Regions from separate parts of the Serratia sp. GW822-FHT06E05 genome, predicted to be linked through region 1. Evidence: predicted binding sites of a transcription regulator. Region 1 holds the regulator's gene; each other region holds the start of a gene.

The links. Region 1 encodes sigma-54, which starts transcription at its own class of promoters, with help from an activator protein. Its sites were predicted from a motif close to GTTGGCACANNTTTCGCTNT; they were not measured.
Region 2: glnK (P-II family nitrogen regulator) is a predicted target of sigma-54. The motif match lies at 1,260-1,279, and genes of this name have one in related genera.
Region 3: hypA (hydrogenase maturation nickel metallochaperone HypA) is a predicted target of sigma-54. The motif match lies at 3,520-3,539, and genes of this name have one in related genera.
Region 4: glnA (glutamate--ammonia ligase) is a predicted target of sigma-54. The motif match lies at 3,205-3,224, and genes of this name have one in related genera.

The regions. Positions count from the first base shown of each region.
Region 1 covers NZ_JBXALM010000003.1:304,096-309,455, reverse strand. The annotation lists gene npr (PTS phosphocarrier protein NPr) at 1-78, opposite strand, end outside; gene rapZ (RNase adapter RapZ) at 75-929, opposite strand; gene ptsN (PTS IIA-like nitrogen regulatory protein PtsN) at 1,061-1,522, opposite strand; gene hpf (ribosome hibernation promoting factor) at 1,681-1,968, opposite strand; gene rpoN (RNA polymerase factor sigma-54) at 1,992-3,425, opposite strand; gene lptB (LPS export ABC transporter ATP-binding protein) at 3,476-4,201, opposite strand; gene lptA (lipopolysaccharide ABC transporter substrate-binding protein LptA) at 4,208-4,747, opposite strand; gene lptC (LPS export ABC transporter periplasmic protein LptC) at 4,716-5,294, opposite strand; gene kdsC (3-deoxy-manno-octulosonate-8-phosphatase KdsC) at 5,291-5,360, opposite strand, start outside.
Region 2 covers NZ_JBXALM010000007.1:202,671-208,030, forward strand. The annotation lists gene amtB (ammonium transporter AmtB) at 1-835, opposite strand, end outside; gene glnK (P-II family nitrogen regulator) at 872-1,210, opposite strand; gene AC1RKC_RS17235 (SmdB family multidrug efflux ABC transporter permease/ATP-binding protein) at 1,503-3,281, opposite strand; gene AC1RKC_RS17240 (SmdA family multidrug ABC transporter permease/ATP-binding protein) at 3,274-5,049, opposite strand; gene AC1RKC_RS17245 (Lrp/AsnC family transcriptional regulator) at 5,147-5,360, opposite strand, start outside.
Region 3 covers NZ_JBXALM010000001.1:324,536-329,895, forward strand. The annotation lists gene hypE (hydrogenase expression/formation protein HypE) at 1-927, opposite strand, end outside; gene hypD (hydrogenase formation protein HypD) at 924-2,051, opposite strand; gene hypC (HypC/HybG/HupF family hydrogenase formation chaperone) at 2,035-2,331, opposite strand; gene hypB (hydrogenase nickel incorporation protein HypB) at 2,322-3,116, opposite strand; gene hypA (hydrogenase maturation nickel metallochaperone HypA) at 3,134-3,478, opposite strand; gene hycA (formate hydrogenlyase regulator HycA) at 3,740-4,207, shown strand; gene AC1RKC_RS01460 (4Fe-4S dicluster domain-containing protein) at 4,295-4,909, shown strand; gene AC1RKC_RS01465 (proton-conducting transporter transmembrane domain-containing protein) at 4,909-5,360, shown strand, end outside.
Region 4 covers NZ_JBXALM010000013.1:12,995-18,354, forward strand. The annotation lists gene glnG (nitrogen regulation protein NR(I)) at 1-348, opposite strand, end outside; gene glnL (nitrogen regulation protein NR(II)) at 357-1,406, opposite strand; gene glnA (glutamate--ammonia ligase) at 1,716-3,125, opposite strand; gene typA (ribosome-dependent GTPase TypA) at 3,496-5,319, shown strand.

The DNA of each region.
Region 1 (5,360 bases):
CAGCTCGAACAGCTTCATCGCCGGGCGGGCGTGCATGCCCAGTTTGTTTTTGATTTCAACCGTTTGCTTGACCGTCATTGTTTGCGTTTTTCCAGCGTGCGGTGGCGTGACTGTACGTTCTTGCCGCGAGAGCGGAAGTAATCGGCCAACTGTTCCGCTACGTAGACTGAACGGTGTTTGCCGCCGGTACAGCCAATGGCCACCGTCAGATAGCTGCGGTTGTTGGTTTCCAGCATTGGCAACCACTGTTCCAGATAGCTGCGGGTCTGGTAGATAAAGTTGTGCACCTCAGTGTGGCGATCGAGGAATGAGGCGACGGGTTTATCCAGGCCGGTCATCGGGCGAAGTTTAGGATCCCAGTGTGGGTTCGGCAGGAAACGTACGTCGAACACGTAATCGGCGTCGATCGGTATACCGTGCTTAAAGCCGAAGGATTCAAACACCATGGTCAGCTCGCGCTCGCGTTTGCCCAGTAAACGGGTACGCAGCATTTCGGCCAGTTCATGCACCGACATTTCCGAGGTGTCGATGATCAGATCGGCTCGTGAACGCAGTGGTTCCAGCAGATCGCTTTCTTCATCGATGGCGCTTTCCAGCGACAGATTCTTGCTGGACAGCGGGTGTAAGCGACGAGTATCACTGTAACGACGAATCAGTGTGTTACGGTCGGCATCAAGGAACAGCAACTGCGGCGAAAAGCTGTCCGGCAGTTGGGTCATTGCATATTCAAACACTTCCGGCGATTCCGGCATGTTACGCACGTCGATGCTTACCGCCGCGGAGCTGTTGCGTTCCGCCAGCGTATTGGCAAGCTGCGGCAGCAGTACCACGGGCAGGTTATCAACGCAGTAAAAACCCATGTCTTCCAGCGCCCGCAAGGCGACGGATTTCCCTGAACCGGAACGGCCGCTGACAATCATCAGCACCATGTGGCAACTCCCCCTGGCATCTCAGTGGCGTTTATCGCCACCGTTAGAAACTTTATTATTCCGGCCTGAACCGGAATCCATCATGGCTAAACAGTATCGTTATCCGGGCTGGAAGTCACGCCAGCCGGGCGTTACTCGGTGATGATTTGGTAAAGCTCTTCGTCACTTTGCGCCGCGCGCAGGCGGCGGCATACTGTTTTGTCGGCCAGACGCTTGGCGACCAGAGACAGGGTATGCAGATGGGTTTTACATTGGTCGGCCGGCACCAGCAGGGCGAACAGCAGATCGACCGGCTGGTTATCAATGGCGTCGAAGGCGATAGGTTGGTCGAGACGAATAAACACGCCAACGGCCCGCAGTGTGTCCTCTTCCAGTTTGCCATGGGGGATGGCGATACCGTTGCCGATACCGGTGCTGCCCATGCGCTCGCGGGTGAGAACCGCGTCAAATACCACCTGGGGTGGCAGATTGAGCTGTTTGGCGGCCAGTTCGCTGATAATTTCCAAAGCCCGTTTCTTGCTGGTGCAATGTACGGAGCTTCTGGTGCACTCGATATTTAATACCGAGCTTAACTGCATTGTTTCGTTGTTCATCTCATCTTCACTTAAAACCACACCAGCAAGCAGGCTTGTGAGGTGATTTTTCGCCTTGTTTAACCCTGATGGCTTATCGGCGCGTACCCAAACAGGTAACGCGCCGATGGCCGAGGCTACGTTTGAGCCGTACCCGCTGACGGAAACGGCCCAGAATGTCAGTGTTGTTTCAGTTTGTCTTTATGTTTGTTCAATTGACGCGCCAGTTTGTCGATCAGGGTATCAATTGCCGCATACATGTTCTCGTCTTCCGAGGTGGCGTGCAACTCGCCTCCATTCACGTGCACCGTCGCTTCCGCAATCTGCTGCACTTTTTCCACACTAAGCACGACATACACCTGATTTATGCGGTCAAAATACTGTTCGAGTTTGGCGAACTTGGTGTTCACGAACTCACGCAAGGGTTCGGTGATTTCGATGTGGTGTCCGGTAATGTTGAGCTGCATAGTGTCTTCCTTCTCAATAGAGGTCAAACCAACTGTTTACGTTGGTTGGACGGCGGGATGGACAAAGACTCTCGGTACTTGGCGACGGTACGCCGCGCCACGATGATCCCCTGATCGGAGAGCAGGGTAGCCAGCTTGCTGTCGCTGAGCGGTTTGGCGGGGTTTTCCGCCGCAATCAATTTCTTCACCACCGCCCGGATCGCCGTAGAGGAAGCTTCGCCCCCGCTGTCGGTATTCACGTGGCTTGAGAAGAAATATTTCAATTCGAAAATGCCGCGCGGACTGTGCAAAAACTTCTGCGTGGTCACGCGTGAGATTGTCGATTCATGCATCTCCACGGCCTGAGCGATATCCGCCAGCACCATGGGCTTCATAAATTCCGCGCCTTGCTCAAAGAACGCCTGCTGCTGCTCGACGATGCAGCGCGAAACTTTCAGCAGGGTGTCGTTGCGGCTTTCCAGGCTCTTGATCAGCCATTTCGCTTCCTGCAAATTGCTGCGGATGTACTGACCGTCGCTGTCGTTACGCGCGCTATTGCCCAGCGCAGCATACTGCTGATTGATCTTCAGCCTTGGGATGCTGTCGCTGTTGAGCTCGACCGTCCACACATCCTGCACTTTGCGGACCAGCACGTCCGGGATCACGTACTCAGATTCGCCGGTGTTGATCGACTGGCCTGGACGCGGATCGAGTGACTGGATCAGCAACATCGCTTCTTTCAGTGTATCTTCTTTTGAGCGCGTTGTTCGCATCAGGCTGCGAAAGTCGTGGTTAGCCAGCAAGTCCAGATGTTCGCTGATGATCAGGCGCGCTTCCGCCAGGTAAGGCGTGTCTTGGGCGTATTGGGATAGCTGAACCAGCAGACAATCGCGCAGGTCGCGCGCCGCGACGCCAACCGGATCAAACCGCTGTACGCGCTTCAATACCGCCTCGACTTCGTCCATTGTCACATTCTCGTCACCCATGCTCTCCAGAATGTCTTCCAGCGGCACGGTGAGATAGCCGGTGTCATCGACGGCGTCGACGATCGAGGTGGCAATGGCAGCATCGGTATCGGAAAACGGCGTCAGATCCACCTGCCACATCAGGTAATCCTGCAGGGTTTGGGTGGTTTCACCCTGATACACCGGCAGTTCGTCGTCACTGTAATCGGTGCGAGTTCCTGACGGAGTTCCGGCGGTATAGATCTCGTCCCAGGTGGCGTCCAGCGGCAGCTCTTCGGGCATGTCCTTTTGTTCCAGCGCCTCCCGGGTATCCAAACCTTCGGTTTCGGTCGTCTCTTTCGCGTCGATTTCTTCGTGCAGATCGGTCTGTTCAAGCAGTGGATTGCTCTCTAACGCCAGCTGTATCTCCTGCTGGAGCTCAAGCGTGGACAACTGCAGCAGGCGTATGGCCTGCTGGAGCTGGGGGGTCATGGCCAGTTGTTGGCTAAACCTGAGTTGCAAACCTTGCTTCATATTCTTCAGTCTACTTCCGTTAACAGTCGCCCATCAGGACGCGCCGGTACTCAGAGGCGGAATTCTTCGCCCAGATAAACGCGTTTTACCTGCTCATCGGCCAGAATAGCATCCGGCGTACCGTGAGCAATCAGTTTGCCCTGGCTGACGATATAGGCGCGTTCACACACGTCCAGCGTTTCGCGCACGTTGTGGTCGGTGATCAGCACGCCCAGGCCGCTGTCACGCAAGTGCTCGATAATTTTTTTAATGTCGATAACGGAAATCGGGTCAACCCCGGCGAAGGGTTCATCCAGCAGGATGAATTTCGGGTTAGCCGCCAGCGCACGTGCGATCTCCACGCGGCGACGTTCGCCACCGGACAGCGCCTGGCCCAGGTTGTCGCGTAGATGGGAGATATGGAACTCTTCCATCAGTTCTACCGCACGGTCTGCCCGCTGTTCGCTGCTGAGATCGTCACGGATCTCCAGCACCGCCATCAGGTTGTCGTAAACGCTCAGGCGGCGGAAGATCGAGGCTTCCTGCGGCAGATAGCCGATGCCACGACGCGCACGGGCGTGCAGTGGCAGCAGGCTGATGTCTTCTTCGTCAATCACGATACGTCCGGCGTCACGCTGAACGATACCGACCACCATGTAGAACGTGGTGGTCTTGCCGGCGCCGTTTGGCCCCAGCAGGCCGACGATCTCGCCGGATTTCACTTTCAGGCTGACGTCTTCAACGACTTTGCGGCCCTTGTAGGCTTTCGCCAGGTTTTCTGCGATGAGTGTAGCCATAAGTGATTAGTTACTCTTGTTTTGCCCGTTTTTGTCTTGCAACTGCGACGGTACCAGAACCGTAGTCACGCGCTTGCCTTTATCGCTAAACGCCTGCATTTGCTGCTGTTGCACCAGGTAGGTGATGCGATCGCCCTTGACGTTGCTGTCGAGCTGTTCCAGGTAGGCGTTCCCGGTCAGGGTCACCAACTGAGACGCCACATCGTAACGCACCTTCTGAGCGTGGCCTTTCACCGGCTTGCCGCTGTCTTGCATCTGATAGAAGGTTACCGGGTTGCCGAAAGCTTCAATATAGGTTTTGTTCTGATCGCCGCCCGGGCGGGTGACCACGACTTTGTCCGCTTTGATATCGATGGTGCCTTGCTTGATCACCACGTTATCGGTAAAGGTGCTGACGTTGCTCTGCATGTCCAGAGACTGTTTCAGCGAGTCGATGCTCACCGGCTGATTGGAGTCGGACTTCAGCGCCCATGCGGGGGCGCTGGCGGCCAAAATCAAGCTGCCGATTAACAGATTACGGCTTGGTTTGTTGGTTTTGAATTTCATAGTTGGTCTTAACCTTATCAATCAGCTCAGCGGTTTTGGCCCGCAGGTTCCCACGCATTTTCATGCCGTTAGAGGTGAAGTTCGTCCCGTAAAGTGTCACTTCGTCATCCGAAGACACATCCTGGGTCACCAGGTTCACCTGAGCATTGTCTGTTTTAATTTTTTCCAGCTGCGACGTGGTGGTCAGGCTGTTCACCTCGACGTGGCCGTAAAGATACAGCATCCGGTCTTTAGTCAGTTTGGCGCGGTCGGCGCGAACTGACCAGGTGGCCACCGCGTTTTCATCAAACAGCGTCATCACCGGCTGGGTGAACCAGCTTAATTCATCGGCGGTGTAGTATTTTACGTCTTCGGCCACCAGCTTGTAACTCAGCTTGCCGGTCGGATTGTACACTATGGTGACCGTGTGCTGGCTCTGATAAGTCGGGTCCTGGCTGTTCACCGGCCCCGGCGTAGTATCATCACTGAAATCCGTCATGTTCCAGCCAATCAGCGCCAAGGCGATCACCGCCAGCAACAGGGTGATCCAAAGTTTGGTTTTACTCATATCGATAGCCCTTTGGCGTCTTCCAGCTTGTTTTGAGCCAAAAGAATAATGTCGCACAGCTCGCGT
Region 2 (5,360 bases), on a different contig from region 1:
AAGGTTTACCGCGCACAATCCACTCGGCAAAAGTCCAGGAAAGAATAGCGCCTGCGGTTGCCACTACGGTGTTCAGGAAAGCCAGGGCCGCAATGCCGTTAGCCGCGCTGGCAGAACCGGCGTTAAAGCCGAACCAGCCGATATACAGGATAGAAGCGCCGGTAAATACCATCGGCAGGTTATGCGGTTTGAAAGCTTCCTTACCGAAACCAGCACGCTTGCCGAGCAGATAAGCGCCCACCAGGCCGGCACTTGCCGCATTGATATGCACCACGGTGCCGCCGGCAAAGTCCAACGCGCCATCAGCGGCCAGGAAGCCACCGCCCCACACCATGTGGGCAATCGGCAGGTAGGAAATGGTGAACCAGATAGCGGCGAAAATCACTACCGCCGAGAAGCGGATACGCTCGGCAAAGCCCCCCACCACCAGCGCGACGGTGATACAAGCGAATGAACACTGGAACGCTACGTGGATCATCTGGCTAAAGGTCCCGGTGACGCTGTCAATGCCAATGCCTTTCAGCATCGCCGTCTGGAAACCACCGAAGAAGGCATTACCTTCGCTGAAAGCCAGACTGTAGCCATAAAGCACCCACAGAACACACACCAATGCGAAGGTGACGGTGACCTGGGTCAGCATGGAGAGCACGTTTTTGGAGCGCAGCAAACCACCGTAAAACAAAGCGACACCCGGCAAGGTCATGAACAGCACCAAAGCGGTGCAAATCATCATGAAGGCGTTGTCAGCCTTGTCTGCGACCGCCGGAGCGGCCAGGGCCAAAGAAGGAACCATGGTTACCGTACTCAGGCCCAACATGGATAAAAGTTTTTTCATTATCAATCCATCCCCATTACTTTACTGAGCCTGTGATTACAGTGCTGCTTCGTCTGTTTCGCCGGTGCGAATGCGAATGACACGTTGCAATTCGGCAACGAAAATTTTGCCGTCACCGATTTTGCCGGTGTACGCCGCTTTACTAATCACATCAACCACTTCATCCAACTGATCGTCGGCGATAGCGATGTCGATTTTTACTTTAGGTAAAAAGTTGACGCTGTATTCGGCTCCGCGATAGAGCTCAGCGTGCCCCTTCTGGCGACCAAAGCCTTTTACTTCGCTTACGGTCAGCCCCTGAATGCCTACAGAGGATAGGGCTTCACGCACGTCCTCCAGCTTGAATGGTTTAATCACCACGGTCACCAGCTTCATATTGCCCCTCCACGAATTAAGCCCAAACTCACCCCGGTACGAGACTTATAAAGCAAAGGCTATGCCACAAATGGTTTTGTACGCGGATTCAGCAAATTAACCGGCAGGATGGGGATCTGGCATGCGACGAGCGGCTAATAGCGCGCGACCAACTGATGGGCTGATTAAATATTGCGCACTAATTTGGTGCGTAGCGCGTCGAAAAAGTGCAGCGAGAGGGATTTTAAACGGGCTTGTGCCTGTTTGTGGTGCGTGGCGACAAAAGAAAGGGGCCGTTAAAACGGCCCCCAGATCATGCGGGTTGTGTTTCTTCGCGATTGGCAGCGGCCAATTCTTCACCCACCAGTTGCAGCTGGTACATCTGGTAGTAACGTCCCTGCTGAGCCAACAGTTGCTGATGATTGCCCTGCTCGACCGCCTGACCCCGGTGCAGAACCAGAATGGAATCGGCATCGACAATGGTCGACAATCGGTGAGCGATCACCACCAGCGTGGTATGTTCACGAATCAAACGCAGTGCACGCTGAATCGCTTGCTCAGTACCTGAATCGATGTTGGCGGTCGCTTCGTCGAGGATCAGGATCTGCGGCGCCTGCACCAATACCCTGGCCATCGCCAATAGCTGTTTCTGGCCCACCGACAGGTTGTTACCCTGCTCGCCCAGCCGGGTGTGAATCCCCTGTGGGAAGCTGCGTACCAGCTCAGCCAATTGCACCGTTTCCAGCGCCTGCCACACTATCTCTTCACTGATGTTACGGCCCAGCGTAACGTTGGCCAGCACCGATTCGGCGATCACCACCGGATCCTGCTGCACCATTGCCACCCCCTGCCGCAACGTACGGTGCGACAGGCTGGCCAGCGGACGACCATCGAGACGGACTTCGCCCTGATTGACCGGGTAATACCCCATCAGCAGGTTGGCCAGCGTGCTCTTGCCGCTGCCGGTATGCCCCACCAACGCCACAAAACCCCGCGACGGCACCGACAGCGAAATATGCTGCAGCACCTTTTTGTCATCGCGGTAGGCAAAGCTCAGGTCTTCAATATCAATGCGGCCACTCTCGAGCGGGCGATCGTCCGTTCCATAGCTCTGTTGACGGCGATCCATCAGTTCGAAAATACGCTCACCGGCCACCACCGCCTGCTGCAGAATCGACTGCTGCGACGTCAGCTCAATCAACGGCTCATTCAGACGCCCGAGGTAGTTGATAAAGGCATAGAGCACGCCCACGCCAATGCTTCCCTCACCGCTGAAGCCAAACAACATCAGCAGGCCACACAGCACCAGCGCCGAAAACAGGCTGAGCAGCGGACGCAAAAGGAAACCATCCAGCCGCAGAGTCTGCATACGCGCGGTGTAGTGCGAACGGCTGGCGGCGCTCATGCGTTCACCAAAGCGGATCTGCTGGCGGAACTGCTGGATCACGCCCATGCCGTTGATCACTTCGTTAAAGCCGTCGTTGATGTCTGCCAGATAGCTGCGCACCCGGCGCACAATCGGGATGCTGTAGTATTGGTAAATGCCCATCACCACAAACACCGCCGGGAAGATGCAGATCGCCACCAGCGCCATACGCCAGTCCAGGCTGAACATCGCCACCAGCATGGCGCCAATCAGCGCAGCGCTTTTCAATACGGTGGACACTACCATGACGTACAGGTCTTTAATCACCTCGGTGTCATTGGTCACTCGCGAGATCAACTGCCCCACCGGCTGCGTATCAAAAGCGCTGAGCGGCTGACGCAACGCGGCGTCCATCACGTCGGTACGCAGGCGTTGAACCACCCCGACCGCGGCCTGGTTGAACAACAACGCTTGAAAATAGTGCAGCGCCGCCGCTAACAGCTCCAGCAGAATATAGGCCGCCGCCAGCCCGCAGACGATCATCAGCGGCAACTGGCCCTTAGCCACATAGTTATCGATAAAATAACTGATCAGGATCGGTCCGGCGACTTCCGCTGCCGCCGCAACCCACAACATCAACACCGCCAGCCCCAGAGGTTTGCGGTATGGCGATCCATAAGCCAGCAACCGTTTCAGCGTCGGCCACAGCTTTTGCATCTTATTCATTGGCCAGTATCTCCTCGCCGCTTTCCGGTGCCTCATCCAGCGCCGCTTCCAGTTGCTGATAGCGGTACATATCGCGGTACCAGCCCGGTTGGGCCGCCAGGGACGCATGTTCGCCACGCTGAGCCACGCCGCCGTGTTGTATCACCAGAATTTCGCTGGCTTCGGTCAGTGCCGAAAGCCGGTGCGCGCTGATAATCACCGTCCGGTTTTGTCCCCAACTGCGCAAATTGTGCAGGATTTGGTGTTCGGTTCGACCATCTACCGCCGACAACGCATCGTCGAGGATCAAGATTTCTGCATCCAGTAACAATGCACGGGCAATAGAAATACGCTGTTTCTGGCCGCCGGACAGCATCACGCCACGCTCACCCACTTCAGTTTCATAGCCTTGCGGCAGGCGCATAATGTCTTCATGCACGCTGGCCAACTGGGCTGCACGCTCAATCTGTTCCTGCGTCGCGCCCGGATTCCCCAGCGCAATATTGTTGGCCACGCTGTCCGAGAACAAGAATGGCGTCTGACTCACCACAGACAGTCGCGAGCGCCAGTCGTCGAGCTTCACCTGGGTCAGCGGCAATCCCTGATAGCTAATCTGACCATCATCCACATCAAACTGGCGCTGGATCAACGACAGTAACGTTGACTTACCAGCACCGGTCGGGCCACACAGGCCAAGCATCTGACCCGGCTCCAGCTTCAACGTGACATCGTGCAACGCCGGGTGCTGGTTGCCAGGATAGTGGAAGGATCGGATATCGACGGCCAGGCTGCCACGCCCCGCCGGCAATGGATACTCACCGTCGGTCACTGCCGGCGCTTCCTCCAGCAGGCTGCGAATGCGACCGTATGCCGCACTGCCGCGTTCAACAATGTTGAACATCCAGGCCAGCGCCAGCATCGGCCAAATCATCAGGCCGAGGTACATCACGAAGCTGGTCAGTTGCCCAAGCGTCAGAGAGCCATTGACCACCATCCAACTGCCACCGCCGATAGCCAACAGATTGGCGGTACCGATAGCGATGTAAATCGTCGGGTCAAAACGCGCATCTACCCGCGCTACGTGCATATTTTTGGCGCCGGTTTGGGCGGCCACTTCGGCAAATTGATTGGATTGGTGATCCTCCAGACCAAACGCCTTAATCATGCGGATGCTGGTCATGCTTTCCTGCGCCTGATCGTTCAGGCTGGAGAACGCCGCCTGCGCCGATTTAAAGCGCTGATGCAACTGATCGCCGTAATACTTGATAACGATCGCCATGATGGGCATAGGGATCAACGACAGCAGCGTCAACTGCCAGCTAATTTGGGTGCTCATCACCACCAGCACCGCCAAGCCCATTACCAGCGAATCGACCAGCGTCAACACCCCTTCACCGGCAGCGAAAACGACCCGATCGACATCATTGGTGGCACGTGCCATCAGATCGCCGGTACGGTGGCGCAGATAGAAAGCCGGGTTCTGGCGGCTAAGCTGGCGGTAGAAATTTTCACGCAGTTCGACGGCAAGCTGATAAGACGCGCCAAACAGCAACACTCGCCATACGTAGCGCAGCAGGTAGACCACCACGGCGGTGCCGAGCATCAGCCCCAGCCATGCCATCAGCACGCCGCTGGACATCTGTTTTTCGGTAATACCGTCGACAATGATCCCCACCAGCTTGGGTGGCAACAGCTGCAGAATGGCAATGATGATCAACAGCACCACTGCCCCCAGGTAGCGGCGCCACTCGCGGCGGAAGTACCAGCCGATTTGGGTAAATAGTCTCACGCAGTTTTATTCCAGGATGTAGATGTAATAGTTTTTTCTCTCGATCTGCCTCAGCAGAGTAGGATACCACCGTTACTTTGCCAATTTGGTGAACTTTTCACTCAGGAACCGGCAGGGCGGTGGTGTATTTGATTTTTTCCATCGCGAAGCTGGAAGTGACGTCGATCAGCCCAGGTACCCCGTTCACCAGACGCTTGTAAAAACTGTCGTAGCTCTTCATATCAGCCACTTCCACCTGCATCAGGTAATCGTACTCCCCCGCCATGCGGTAAAATGCCAGCACCTCCGGCATCTGCTGGGTCAGTTGCACG
Region 3 (5,360 bases), on a different contig from region 1:
CTCCGTCACTGTACCAATCAGCGCCGCATCCGCGCCCAATGGGTGAGCACGCAAGGCACAGAGCACGTCCTGTGCGGCTTGCGGTGCGGCCACGACCACCAGTTTTCCCTCGTTGGCAAAATTAATGGCGTCCAACCCCAGCAATTCACAAATGCCACGCACTGCCGGGGCGATCGGCAACAGGCTTTCTTGCACCTCGATGCCCACGCCGGCCGCACGGGAGAACTCATGCAAAATGGCATTCACCCCGCCACGGGTCGCATCACGCATCGCCCGCACACCGTGAATGGCACGCAATGGCTCAATTAACGGCGTTAACACCGCGCAGTCGCTGATCACGCCCAGAGACATACCCAACTTTTCGCGCAGGTTGAGAATAGTTGCCCCGTGATCCCCGAGGGTACCGCTGACAATCACGGCATCGCCGACGCGGATATTTTGCGCCGCCCAGTTCAGACCGGACGGGATCACCCCGATACCGGCGGTATTGATAAATACTTTGTCGGCTGCGCCACGCTGCACTACCTTGGTATCCCCGGTGGCAATGCGAATACCGGCCTGCTGCGCGGTGGCGGCCATCGAGGCGACCACGCGTTGTAACTCGGGAAGCGGCAAGCCTTCTTCGAGAATAAAGCCGCAGGAAAGATAGCGCGGCAGCGCGCCGCTCACCGCCAGATCGTTGGCCGTACCGCAGATGGCCAGCTTGCCTATGTCACCGCCCGGAAAGAAAATCGGGTCAATCACGTAACTGTCGGTGGTAAACGCCAGCCGATCGCCCTGCTGCGTTAACTCGGCCAAATCCAACCGGGCCTGATCTTCACGCTGATCCAACTGCGGGTTGGCAAAGGCCGGCAGGAAAAGATCGTCCAGCAATTGCTGCATGGCAGCACCACCGCTGCCATGAGCCATAGTAATCACGTTATTCATGCCGGCGTCTCCTCTGTTTCACGGCGATATTGGTACCAGGCGGCGCAGGCTCCTTCGGATGAGACCATCAGCGCGCCAAACGCGTTTTGCGGCGTACAACCGCGACCAAACAGCGGACAGTCGCGCGGTTTGCATCGCCCGGTGAGCACGTCTCCGCAGCGGGATCGCGGATCGTCAGCCACTTGCCGCCGCTGCGGACGGAAACGACGTTCGGCATCAAAAGCCTGGTAGCCTGGCGTTAGGGCAATGCCTGAGTTGGCAATGGTGCCCAGCCCGCGCCATTCGCTGCCGCCTCCCAGGACAAAAACTTCGCTCATCGCCTGCTGTGCCAGCCGGTTGCCCTGTTCCGGTACCACCCGCCGGTATTGGTTTTCGGTTTGGCTTTGTCGGCCAAGAAACTGCTCGACCAGCATCAGCACCCCTTGCAAGATATCCAGTGGCTCAAAGCCGGTCACCACCAGGGGTTTGTGGTATTGCCTGCTGATAAAATGATAGGGCTCGGTGCCTATCACCATGCTGACGTGGCCGGGTGCCAGAAAACCGTCAATGCGTACATCCGGCTGTTGCAGCAGGCTGCGCAAGGTGGGGATCAGGCTGATGTGCTGACAAAATACGCTGAAGTTGTCCAGGCCTTCCTGCCGCGCCTGTTGCAGGGTGATCGCCGTGACCGGCATGGTGGTTTCAAAACCCAGCGCGAAGAACACCACCTGCCGTTGCGGATTTTGCCGCGCCAGCATCAGGGCATCCAGCGGTGAGTAGACCACGCGCACGTCGGCCCCGCGCTCGCGCGCCTGCAGTAAAGACCCCTGCTGTCCTGGCACCCGCAGCGCATCGCCGAAGGTGCAAAAAATCACTTCGGGGTGCCCGGCGATTTCGCAGCAGGCGTCGATGCGCCCCATAGGTAAAACGCAAACCGGGCAGCCGGGGCCATGAATGAATTCGATTTGCGCCGGCAGCAGCTTATCCAGGCCAAAGCGGAATATCGCATGGGTATGGCCACCACACACCTCCATGATTTGCAGCGGTCGTTCGGCGGTAAACGGCAACTGTGCGGCGCGGTGCCAGATATGTTGCAGCAGTTTCTTTACCCGCTGCGGATCGCGAAATTCATCTACGTAATCCATGGTTATCCTCCCCCGCCAAAAACAGCGCCACGTCCTGTTCCACTTCCCCCATCGCCTGCAGTGCTGCCAGCATATCCTCGGCCTCTTGTTGATCGAGGCGGCTCATCGCAAAGCCCACGTGAATCAATACCCAACACCCCAGCATCGCTTCTTTGGGTTCACCCTCCCGGCAAACCAATGCGATATTCACTTCTCGCTGCACGCCGCAGACGTCGGCCCAGGCGTGCTGAGGCTGGTGTTGATCCAACGCCACGATCTGCCCGGGGATCCCTATGCACATAGCTGCAGCTCCAGCCAGGCCAACCACTGATCCATCCCTTCCCCCTGAGTCGCAGAAAGGGTAATTATCTCGATGTCGGGATTAACCTGACGGGCATTGGCGATACAGGCGGCCAGATCAAACTTCAAGTACGGCAGCAGATCGACCTTGTTCAGCAGCATCAGACGTGCGGCGGCGAACATATGCGGGTACTTGAGGGGCTTGTCTTCCCCTTCGGTGACCGACAGCACCGCCACCTTGTGCCGCTCCCCCAGATCGAAGCTGGCTGGGCAAACCAGGTTGCCGACATTTTCGATAAACAGCAGGCTGCAGGGTTTGAGCTCCAGGCGCTGGGCGGCTTCGTGAACCATTTGCGCATCCAGATGACAGCCTTTGCCGGTATTGACCTGGATCGCCGGCACGCCGGTGGCGCGGATACGTTCGGCATCGTTGGTGGTTTGCTGGTCTCCTTCCACCACCGCGCACTCACGCATCCCGCGCAGCCGCAGCAGGGTTTCGGTCAGCAAGGTGGTTTTGCCAGAACCGGGGCTGGAAACCAGATTCAACGCCAGGATGTGTTGCTCGGCAAAATACTGGCGATTGCGTTCGGCCAGACGATCGTTTTTATCCAACACCCGGGTTTCTATTTCCAGCATTCGCCGCTGGCTGATGCCAGGCGCATGAGTGCCCGCCAATCCCAGTCCATAATGCAGGTCCCCCTGCAGAGGCCGCTGCGGGCGAAACGGTACCTTTGCTTGCCCTTCAATCGTCATTTCCCCATGGGCACAACCGCAAGTGCTGCACATGTTCTTTCTCCTTTCAGTTATTCAATTTCCAGACGTTTTATTTGCAATCCATCATCGGCCTGCACCCGCAGGTTTCTTCCGGCGCAGTGCGGGCAGACCAAAACCTGCGGGATCAACAGCTCGACGTCCGCCTGGCAGTCATAACACCAGGACAAGGCGCGTTGTTCAGTCAGATGCAGCTCACAGCCTTCGGCCAGGGTGTCGCGACATACCATGTCAAAACAGAACCGCAGCGATTCCGCCTCCACGCAGGAAAATGCGCCAATTTCGAACCACACCGCGGTAATACGTTTCGCACGATGTTGACGAGCCTGTTGCTGCATTATTTCCATCGCATGTTGGCACAAGGTTATTTCGTGCATCCGGCCTCCACTCAGGGGGATAAAACGTTTCGTCACCTTGCGTTGCAAATATGGTGCCAAAACCCATTTGGCATATTTGTCGAGTGTCATGACGTCGACAGTAATTAGCTGGCGGTCCCCAATCCAATTTAAAGATTAATTCTAACCCTGATGATTGAATTAAAAGGAAATAATGAAAATCACCAGAGACTGGCACGCTTTATGCTTTAAGTCGTTCACCCGAAGCGATTCGACAATGACCATCAATTTTGAGTGACGACAATGAGTACTATCAGTGAAGTAACCAGCCAGGCCGATTATATCGCCAACAAAAGCAACCGCCTGATGGCGCAGTGGCAAACCTACCACAGCACCTTAATCAAAGCGGTTACCACCACTAAAAAGAAGATTAATCATCAGTTTACTTACGGTCAGGACGACGATCTGCGTTTTGTACTGTTCAACCACTTCACGGTGAGCATTCAATTAAGTGAGGGATTTTACAGCCGTGATATCTGCTATCGCATTAATTTGGCATCGCCGCATGAAGCGGAGAATTTCGCCCCCTTCGCCCATGCCTCGCTGGATGAAGACGGTAATATTGACGGTGTAATAAACAATCGCGATATGCCGGCGGTATTTGAACATTATCTGGATAAGATCGCCGTTATTTACCAATGCCTGTTTGATTCGCTGCATGACGGCCACGCCATTCATGACGCACTGAAAAAAATAACCCTGTCCGTCTGACTGTCGGCGTTACTCACTGACAGAAAACTGTCGAAACGTCATTTTTTACTGACGATTTCGTCATAAATGACGAAGCAAGGAGTGTGCATGAACCGCTTTATTATTGCGGACCCCAAATTGTGTATTGGCTGCAATACCTGCATGGCCAGTTGTTCTGCAGAACATCGGCAACGGGGTTTGCAGGCATTACCCCGCTTGCAGGTGATTCGTAACGCCCGCGATTCGGCACCGGTGATGTGCCATCAATGTGAGGATGCGCCCTGCGCGCAGGTCTGTCCGGTAAACGCCATTCGCCATCAGGATGATGCCATCGTCCTGAACGAGAGCCTGTGCGTCAGTTGCAAACTCTGCGGTATTGCTTGCCCGTTCGGCGCCATAGGCTTCGGCGGCAGCACCCCGTTAGCGATCCCCTCAGACTGCAACACACCGCTGGCCCTGCCTGCCGCTAAAGCGCCGCGGCCGATTGGCGCCTTCCTGGATTGCGTGCCCGGTGTCCGCGCCGTGGCGGTCAAGTGCGACCTTTGCGCTTTCACCCCCTTAGGCCCGGCCTGTATCCGCACCTGTCCTACCCAGGCCATTCGCTTGGTCAGCGACCACGACGTGCGTAACGCCAGCGAACAGAAAAGGCGCAACGCCATGCAGGCGCTCAGCGCCGAGCTGCCGTTAGCTACCGCCCCAGAATCCCGCAAGGAGCCGAATTGATGTTTTACCCCATTGCGCCCGACCCATTGTCGTTGCTGACTCTGGCATTCGTCGGGTATCTCCTGTTCGCGTTGCTGAGCTGGCTGCTGGCCCCCTGGCCGCGTGTCAATGCCTTGCTGGGTGGCGGCACCTTGCTGTGTGCCATCGCCACCTTGTTGGCCGCCGGACAACTGCTGTTCGCACCGCTGCACAGCACCCGTTTGCCCTGGTTGAGTTATGCGGTGGAAATCAGCGGTATTAATGCGTTGTTATTGCTGGTGATGGCTTTGTGTGGGATCTGTGCCGCGCTGTATCACATCGGAAGCGTCGCGAAGCTGAACGCCAGTGCAGGTGGTCGGTTGGGCGGGCTGATCAATCTGATGCTGGCAGCACTCAGCGCCGCCGCGATCGCCGATAATGCACTGGCCTTGCTGTTGCTGTTAGAACTGGCGGCGCTGTGCGGCTATTTCTT
Region 4 (5,360 bases), on a different contig from region 1:
TTCTACCAGCGCTACGGCTTCATCGATATCAAAGGGTTTCGGCAGGTAATCGAACGCCCCTTGCTGGTAGGCGCTGACGGCGGCGTCGAGATCCGAATGTGCGGTCATTATGATGACCGGAAGCATCGGATGACGCTGTTTGATCTGCTTGAGCAACGCAAGGCCATCCATACCCGGCATGCGGATGTCAGACAGCAACACGTCAGGAGTTTGCGTGGCCAGGGCTTCGAGCACCGCATTGCCACTGTCGAAGGTCACGCAGCTCACACCGGCTCCAGTGAGCGCACGTTCAAGCACCCAGCGGATGGAGCTATCGTCATCGACGATCCAGACTATCCCTCGTTGCATAGAAAACCTCACTGGCGAATAGGCAGGTAAACCGAGAATTCGGTATGTCCTGGCCAACTGTTAAATTCAATTTTTCCGCAATGCTGATCGATAAGATTACGGGCGATGGATAACCCCAGGCCGGTCCCGCCTTCGCGGCCGCTGACCATCGGGTAAAATAGCGTGTCCTGCAACTGCGCCGGCACACCGGGGCCGTCATCTTCTACGTCGATACGTGCCGCTAACCGGTAGCGGGTGCCGTGCAGGGTGATCTGGAAAGCGGTACGAGTGCGCAGCGTGATGGTGCCGCCCGTTTCTCCCAGCGCCTGCAGTGCATTGCGGGTGATGTTCAGCAATACCTGTTCGATTTGATCCGGGTCGTGCGCCATTTCAGGCAGGCTCGGGTCGTAGTCCCGCACCAGCGTCACGTTATCCGGCTTCTCCAGCGACACCAGTTGGCACACTCGCTCTGCCACCTGATGAATGCTTTGGGTTATGTGCTGGCCCGGCCGCTGCGGGCCGAGCAGGCGATCGACCAGGTTGCGCAGGCGATCGGCCTGCTCAATGATCACCTTGGTGTATTCGGTCAGCGACGGATCGGGCAGCGCTTTGGCCAGTAGCTGTGCCGCGCCGCGCAGTCCGCCAAGCGGGTTTTTAATTTCATGCGCCAGGCCACGGACCAGATCGCGGGCTGCCACCTGCTGGGCGTGCTGAAGTTGTTCCTGGCTCAAACGGCGTTGGTTATCCATTGGCGCCAGCTCGATCAGGATATAGCCATCAGGCAGCGCCTGTGCGGTCAGGGAGAGGATATGCGCACGCCCGTCAACCACCAGGGTCACTTCGTTATCGGTAAAACCCTGACCGGCATGCAGGCTCTCACGCATCAGATCGACGTTCAGTGAGAAATAACCGAGCAAATCGGGTAACGGTGTACCGAAAAGTTTACGAGAACTTTGTGCCAGCAGTTGTTGTGCTGCCGGATTGGCGTAATGAACCGCCAGTGAGTCATCCAACAGCAGGATGCTGTTGATGAGAGAATTGAGGATCTGCCCTGCGTCGGGCAGCTTGCCAGTTGCCATATATGCCCTTTATCTTTCAAGACGCAGCGTTGTTGGCTGCTCTTACTCACACCAGTCACTTGGCAGACCAAGCTCCTGTCGGTTCGCTCGGTTGCCGCCTAGCTGCACCGTGAAATCTCTTGGGCATAGCAGACGACTGCACCTTTTTAGTGCATTTATCCTACTCCATCCGTTATGCACGCGGTATGGAATAGTTTTGCAGAAAATACGGTGGAGAAAAAAACCCATCCGAAGATGGGCTGAAAGTTTCCACGGCAACAAAAAAAGACAACTAAATCTGGGCGCCGCCCGCAGACGGCGCGGTAAAACTTAAACGCTGTAGTACAGTTCGAATTCAACCGGGTGTGGCGTCATGCGAACGCGGTCCATCTCTTCTTTGCGCAGATCGATGTAAGCATCGATAGCGTCGTCGGTGAATACGCCGCCACGGGTCAGGAACTCGCGGTCTTCGCTCAGTGCTGCCAGCGCTTCATCCAGGGAGCCTGCAACTTTTGGAATTTCAGCTTCTTCTTCCGGTGGCAGGTCATACAGGTTTTTGTCCATGGCGTCGCCAGGGTGGATTTTGTTAATCACACCGTCCAGGCCTGCCATCAGCAGGGCCGCGAAGCACAGGTACGGGTTAGCCGCTGGATCCGGGAAACGGGCTTCGATACGGCGCGCTTTCGGGCTGGCAACCACTGGGATACGGATGGAAGCGGAACGGTTACGGGCAGAATAAGCCAGCATGACCGGAGCTTCGTAGCCTGGGACCAGACGCTTGTAAGAGTTGGTGGTCGGGTTGGCCAGGGCGTTGATCGCTTTAGCGTGCTTGATGATACCGCCGATGTAGAACAGGGCAGTCTCAGACAGGCCGCCGTATTTGTCGCCGGCGAACAGGTTAGTCCCGTTCTTGGACAGCGACATGTGGCAGTGCATGCCGGAACCGTTATCACCGAACATTGGTTTCGGCATGAAGGTCGCGGTTTTGCCAAATGCGTGAGCCACGTTGTGAACCACGTATTTGTAGATTTGGATTTCGTCGGCTTTCTTGGTCATGGTGTTGAAGCGGGTTGCCACTTCGTTCTGACCTGCGGTTGCCACTTCGTGGTGGTGCGCTTCAACGACCAGGCCCATTTCTTCCATGGTCAGACACATGGTAGAACGGATGTCCTGTGAAGAATCGACCGGAGGAACCGGGAAGTAACCGCCTTTGACTGCCGGACGGTGGCCTTTGTTGCCGCCATCGTATTGGGTGCCGGAGTTCCATGCGCCTTCGATATCGTCGATGGCCACGTGGGAACCGCGGATGCTGCTGCCGAAACGAATGTCGTCAAACAGGAAGAATTCTGGCTCTGGCCCGAACAGAACGGTGTCCGCGATGCCGGAAGAGCGCAGGAAATCTTCTGCACGCTTGGAGATGGAGCGTGGGTCACGATCGTAGCCCTGCATGGTGCCTGGCTCGAGGATGTCGCAGCGAATGATCAGGGTAGATTCTTCGAAGAACGGATCCAGTACCGCAGTGCTGGCGTCTGGCATCAGCACCATGTCAGATTCGTTGATGCCCTTCCAACCGCCGATCGAGGAACCGTCAAACATTTTACCTTCTTCGAAGAAGTCGGCATTTACCTGATGAGCAGGGATGGTGACGTGTTGTTCTTTACCCTTGGTGTCAGTGAAACGCAGGTCTACGAATTTCACTTCATGCTCATTCAGCATCGTCAAAACGTGTTCAGCGGACATACTTAACTCTCCCGGATTTATCATTGTCGTCGTCGTGGAACGAATCTGTGAAACTGGCTTTTTTTGCCTTGAAAAGACTAAAGCGAAAACTGTGCCAACTTTGCTAAAGCGCTTTAATCGCCTTTCTGAGTGGGTTTTGCACAGAATCAGTATGCACCATCAGTGACGTTTTGCACTTAAATGGTGCAATCGGTGCGGGGTGGGGCACTGTAATGGTGCAAAAGTGCACCGGATGCTGCTTTTTGCACCGTGAAAGGGATCACATACTGACCTGTACACAGTTGTTTATAAGAGACTGTTGTGATCTTGTTTAGTCCCTCGCTTAATACGTGTACAATAGCGCGCTATTTCTAATGCCTGAGGCAAAGCTGTGATCGAAAATTTGCGTAACATCGCCATTATTGCCCACGTTGACCATGGTAAGACCACCCTGGTTGATAAGCTGCTGCAACAATCCGGTACTTTCGGAGAGCGTGTAGAAGCCACCGAACGCGTAATGGACTCCAACGATTTGGAGAAAGAGCGTGGGATTACCATCCTCGCAAAAAACACCGCCATTAATTGGAAAGACTACCGCATCAACATCGTGGATACCCCAGGACACGCCGACTTCGGCGGTGAGGTTGAGCGTGTGATGTCAATGGTTGACTCGGTGCTGCTGGTTGTGGATGCAATGGATGGCCCAATGCCGCAAACCCGCTTCGTGACCAAAAAAGCCTTCGCTAATGGTCTGAAGCCGATCGTGGTAATCAACAAGGTTGACCGTCCGGGCGCACGTCCTGATTGGGTTGTTGATCAGGTCTTCGACCTGTTCGTTAACCTCGACGCAACCGACGAGCAGCTCGACTTCCCAATCATCTATGCTTCTGCATTGATGGGGATCGCCGGTACTGACCACAATGAGATGGCGGAAGACATGACCCCGCTGTATCAAGCGATCGTAGACCACGTGTCTGCACCGCAGGTTGAGCTCGAAGCGCCATTCCAGATGCAAATCTCCCAGTTGGACTACAACAACTACCTGGGCGTGATCGGTATCGGCCGTATCAAGCGCGGTAAAGTGAAGCCAAACCAGCAGGTCACCATCATCGATAGCGAAGGTAAAACTCGCAACGGTAAAGTGGGCAAAGTGCTGGGCCACATGGGTCTGGAGCGTATCGAGTCTACCCTGGCTGAAGCGGGCGACATCATCGCTATCACCGGTCTGGGCGAGCTGAACATTTCCGACACCATCTGTGACACCTCTGCAGTGGAAGCACTGCCGGCGCTGTCTGTAGATGAGCCGACCGTAACCATGTTCTTCAACGTCAACACCTCACCTTTCTGCGGTAAAGAAGGTAAGTTTGTGACTTCGCGTCAAATCCTTGAGCGTCTGAACAAGGAACTGGTGCACAACGTGGCACTGCGCGTTGAAGAAACTGAAGATGCTGATGCATTCCGCGTATCTGGCCGTGGTGAACTTCACCTGTCGGTTCTGATCGAAAACATGCGTCGTGAAGGTTTCGAACTGGCGGTATCCCGTCCGAAAGTAATCTTCCGTGAAATCGATGGTCGTAAACAAGAGCCGTTCGAAAACGTGACCTTGGACATCGAAGAACAGCACCAGGGTTCAGTCATGCAAGCCATGGGTGAGCGTAAAGCTGACCTGAAAAACATGGATCCAGACGGTAAAGGCCGTGTGCGTCTCGACTACGTGATCCCAAGCCGCGGCTTGATTGGCTTCCGTAACGAGTTCATGACCATGACTTCCGGTACCGGTCTGCTGTACTCCACCTTCAGCCACTACGACGACGTGCGTCCGGGTGAAGTTGGCCAGCGCCAGAACGGCGTGCTGATCTCTAACGGCCAGGGTAAAGCGGTAGCGTTCGCCCTGTTCGGTCTGCAAGATCGCGGCAAGCTGTTCCTGGGTCACGGTGCGGAAGTGTATGAAGGCCAGATCATCGGTATTCACTCACGTTCCAACGACCTGACCGTGAACTGCCTGACCGGTAAGAAGCTGACCAACATGCGTGCTTCCGGTACTGACGAAGCCACTACCCTGGTTCCGGCTATCAAAATGACTCTGGAGCAAGCTCTGGAATTCATCGATGATGACGAACTGGTAGAAGTCACGCCAACCTCGATCCGTATCCGTAAGCGTCACCTGACGGAAAACGATCGTAAGCGTGCAAGCCGCGGTCCTAAAGAAGCCTAATCGCCGATTTAGTCTGCAACACTTAGGGCGCGCCAGCGCCC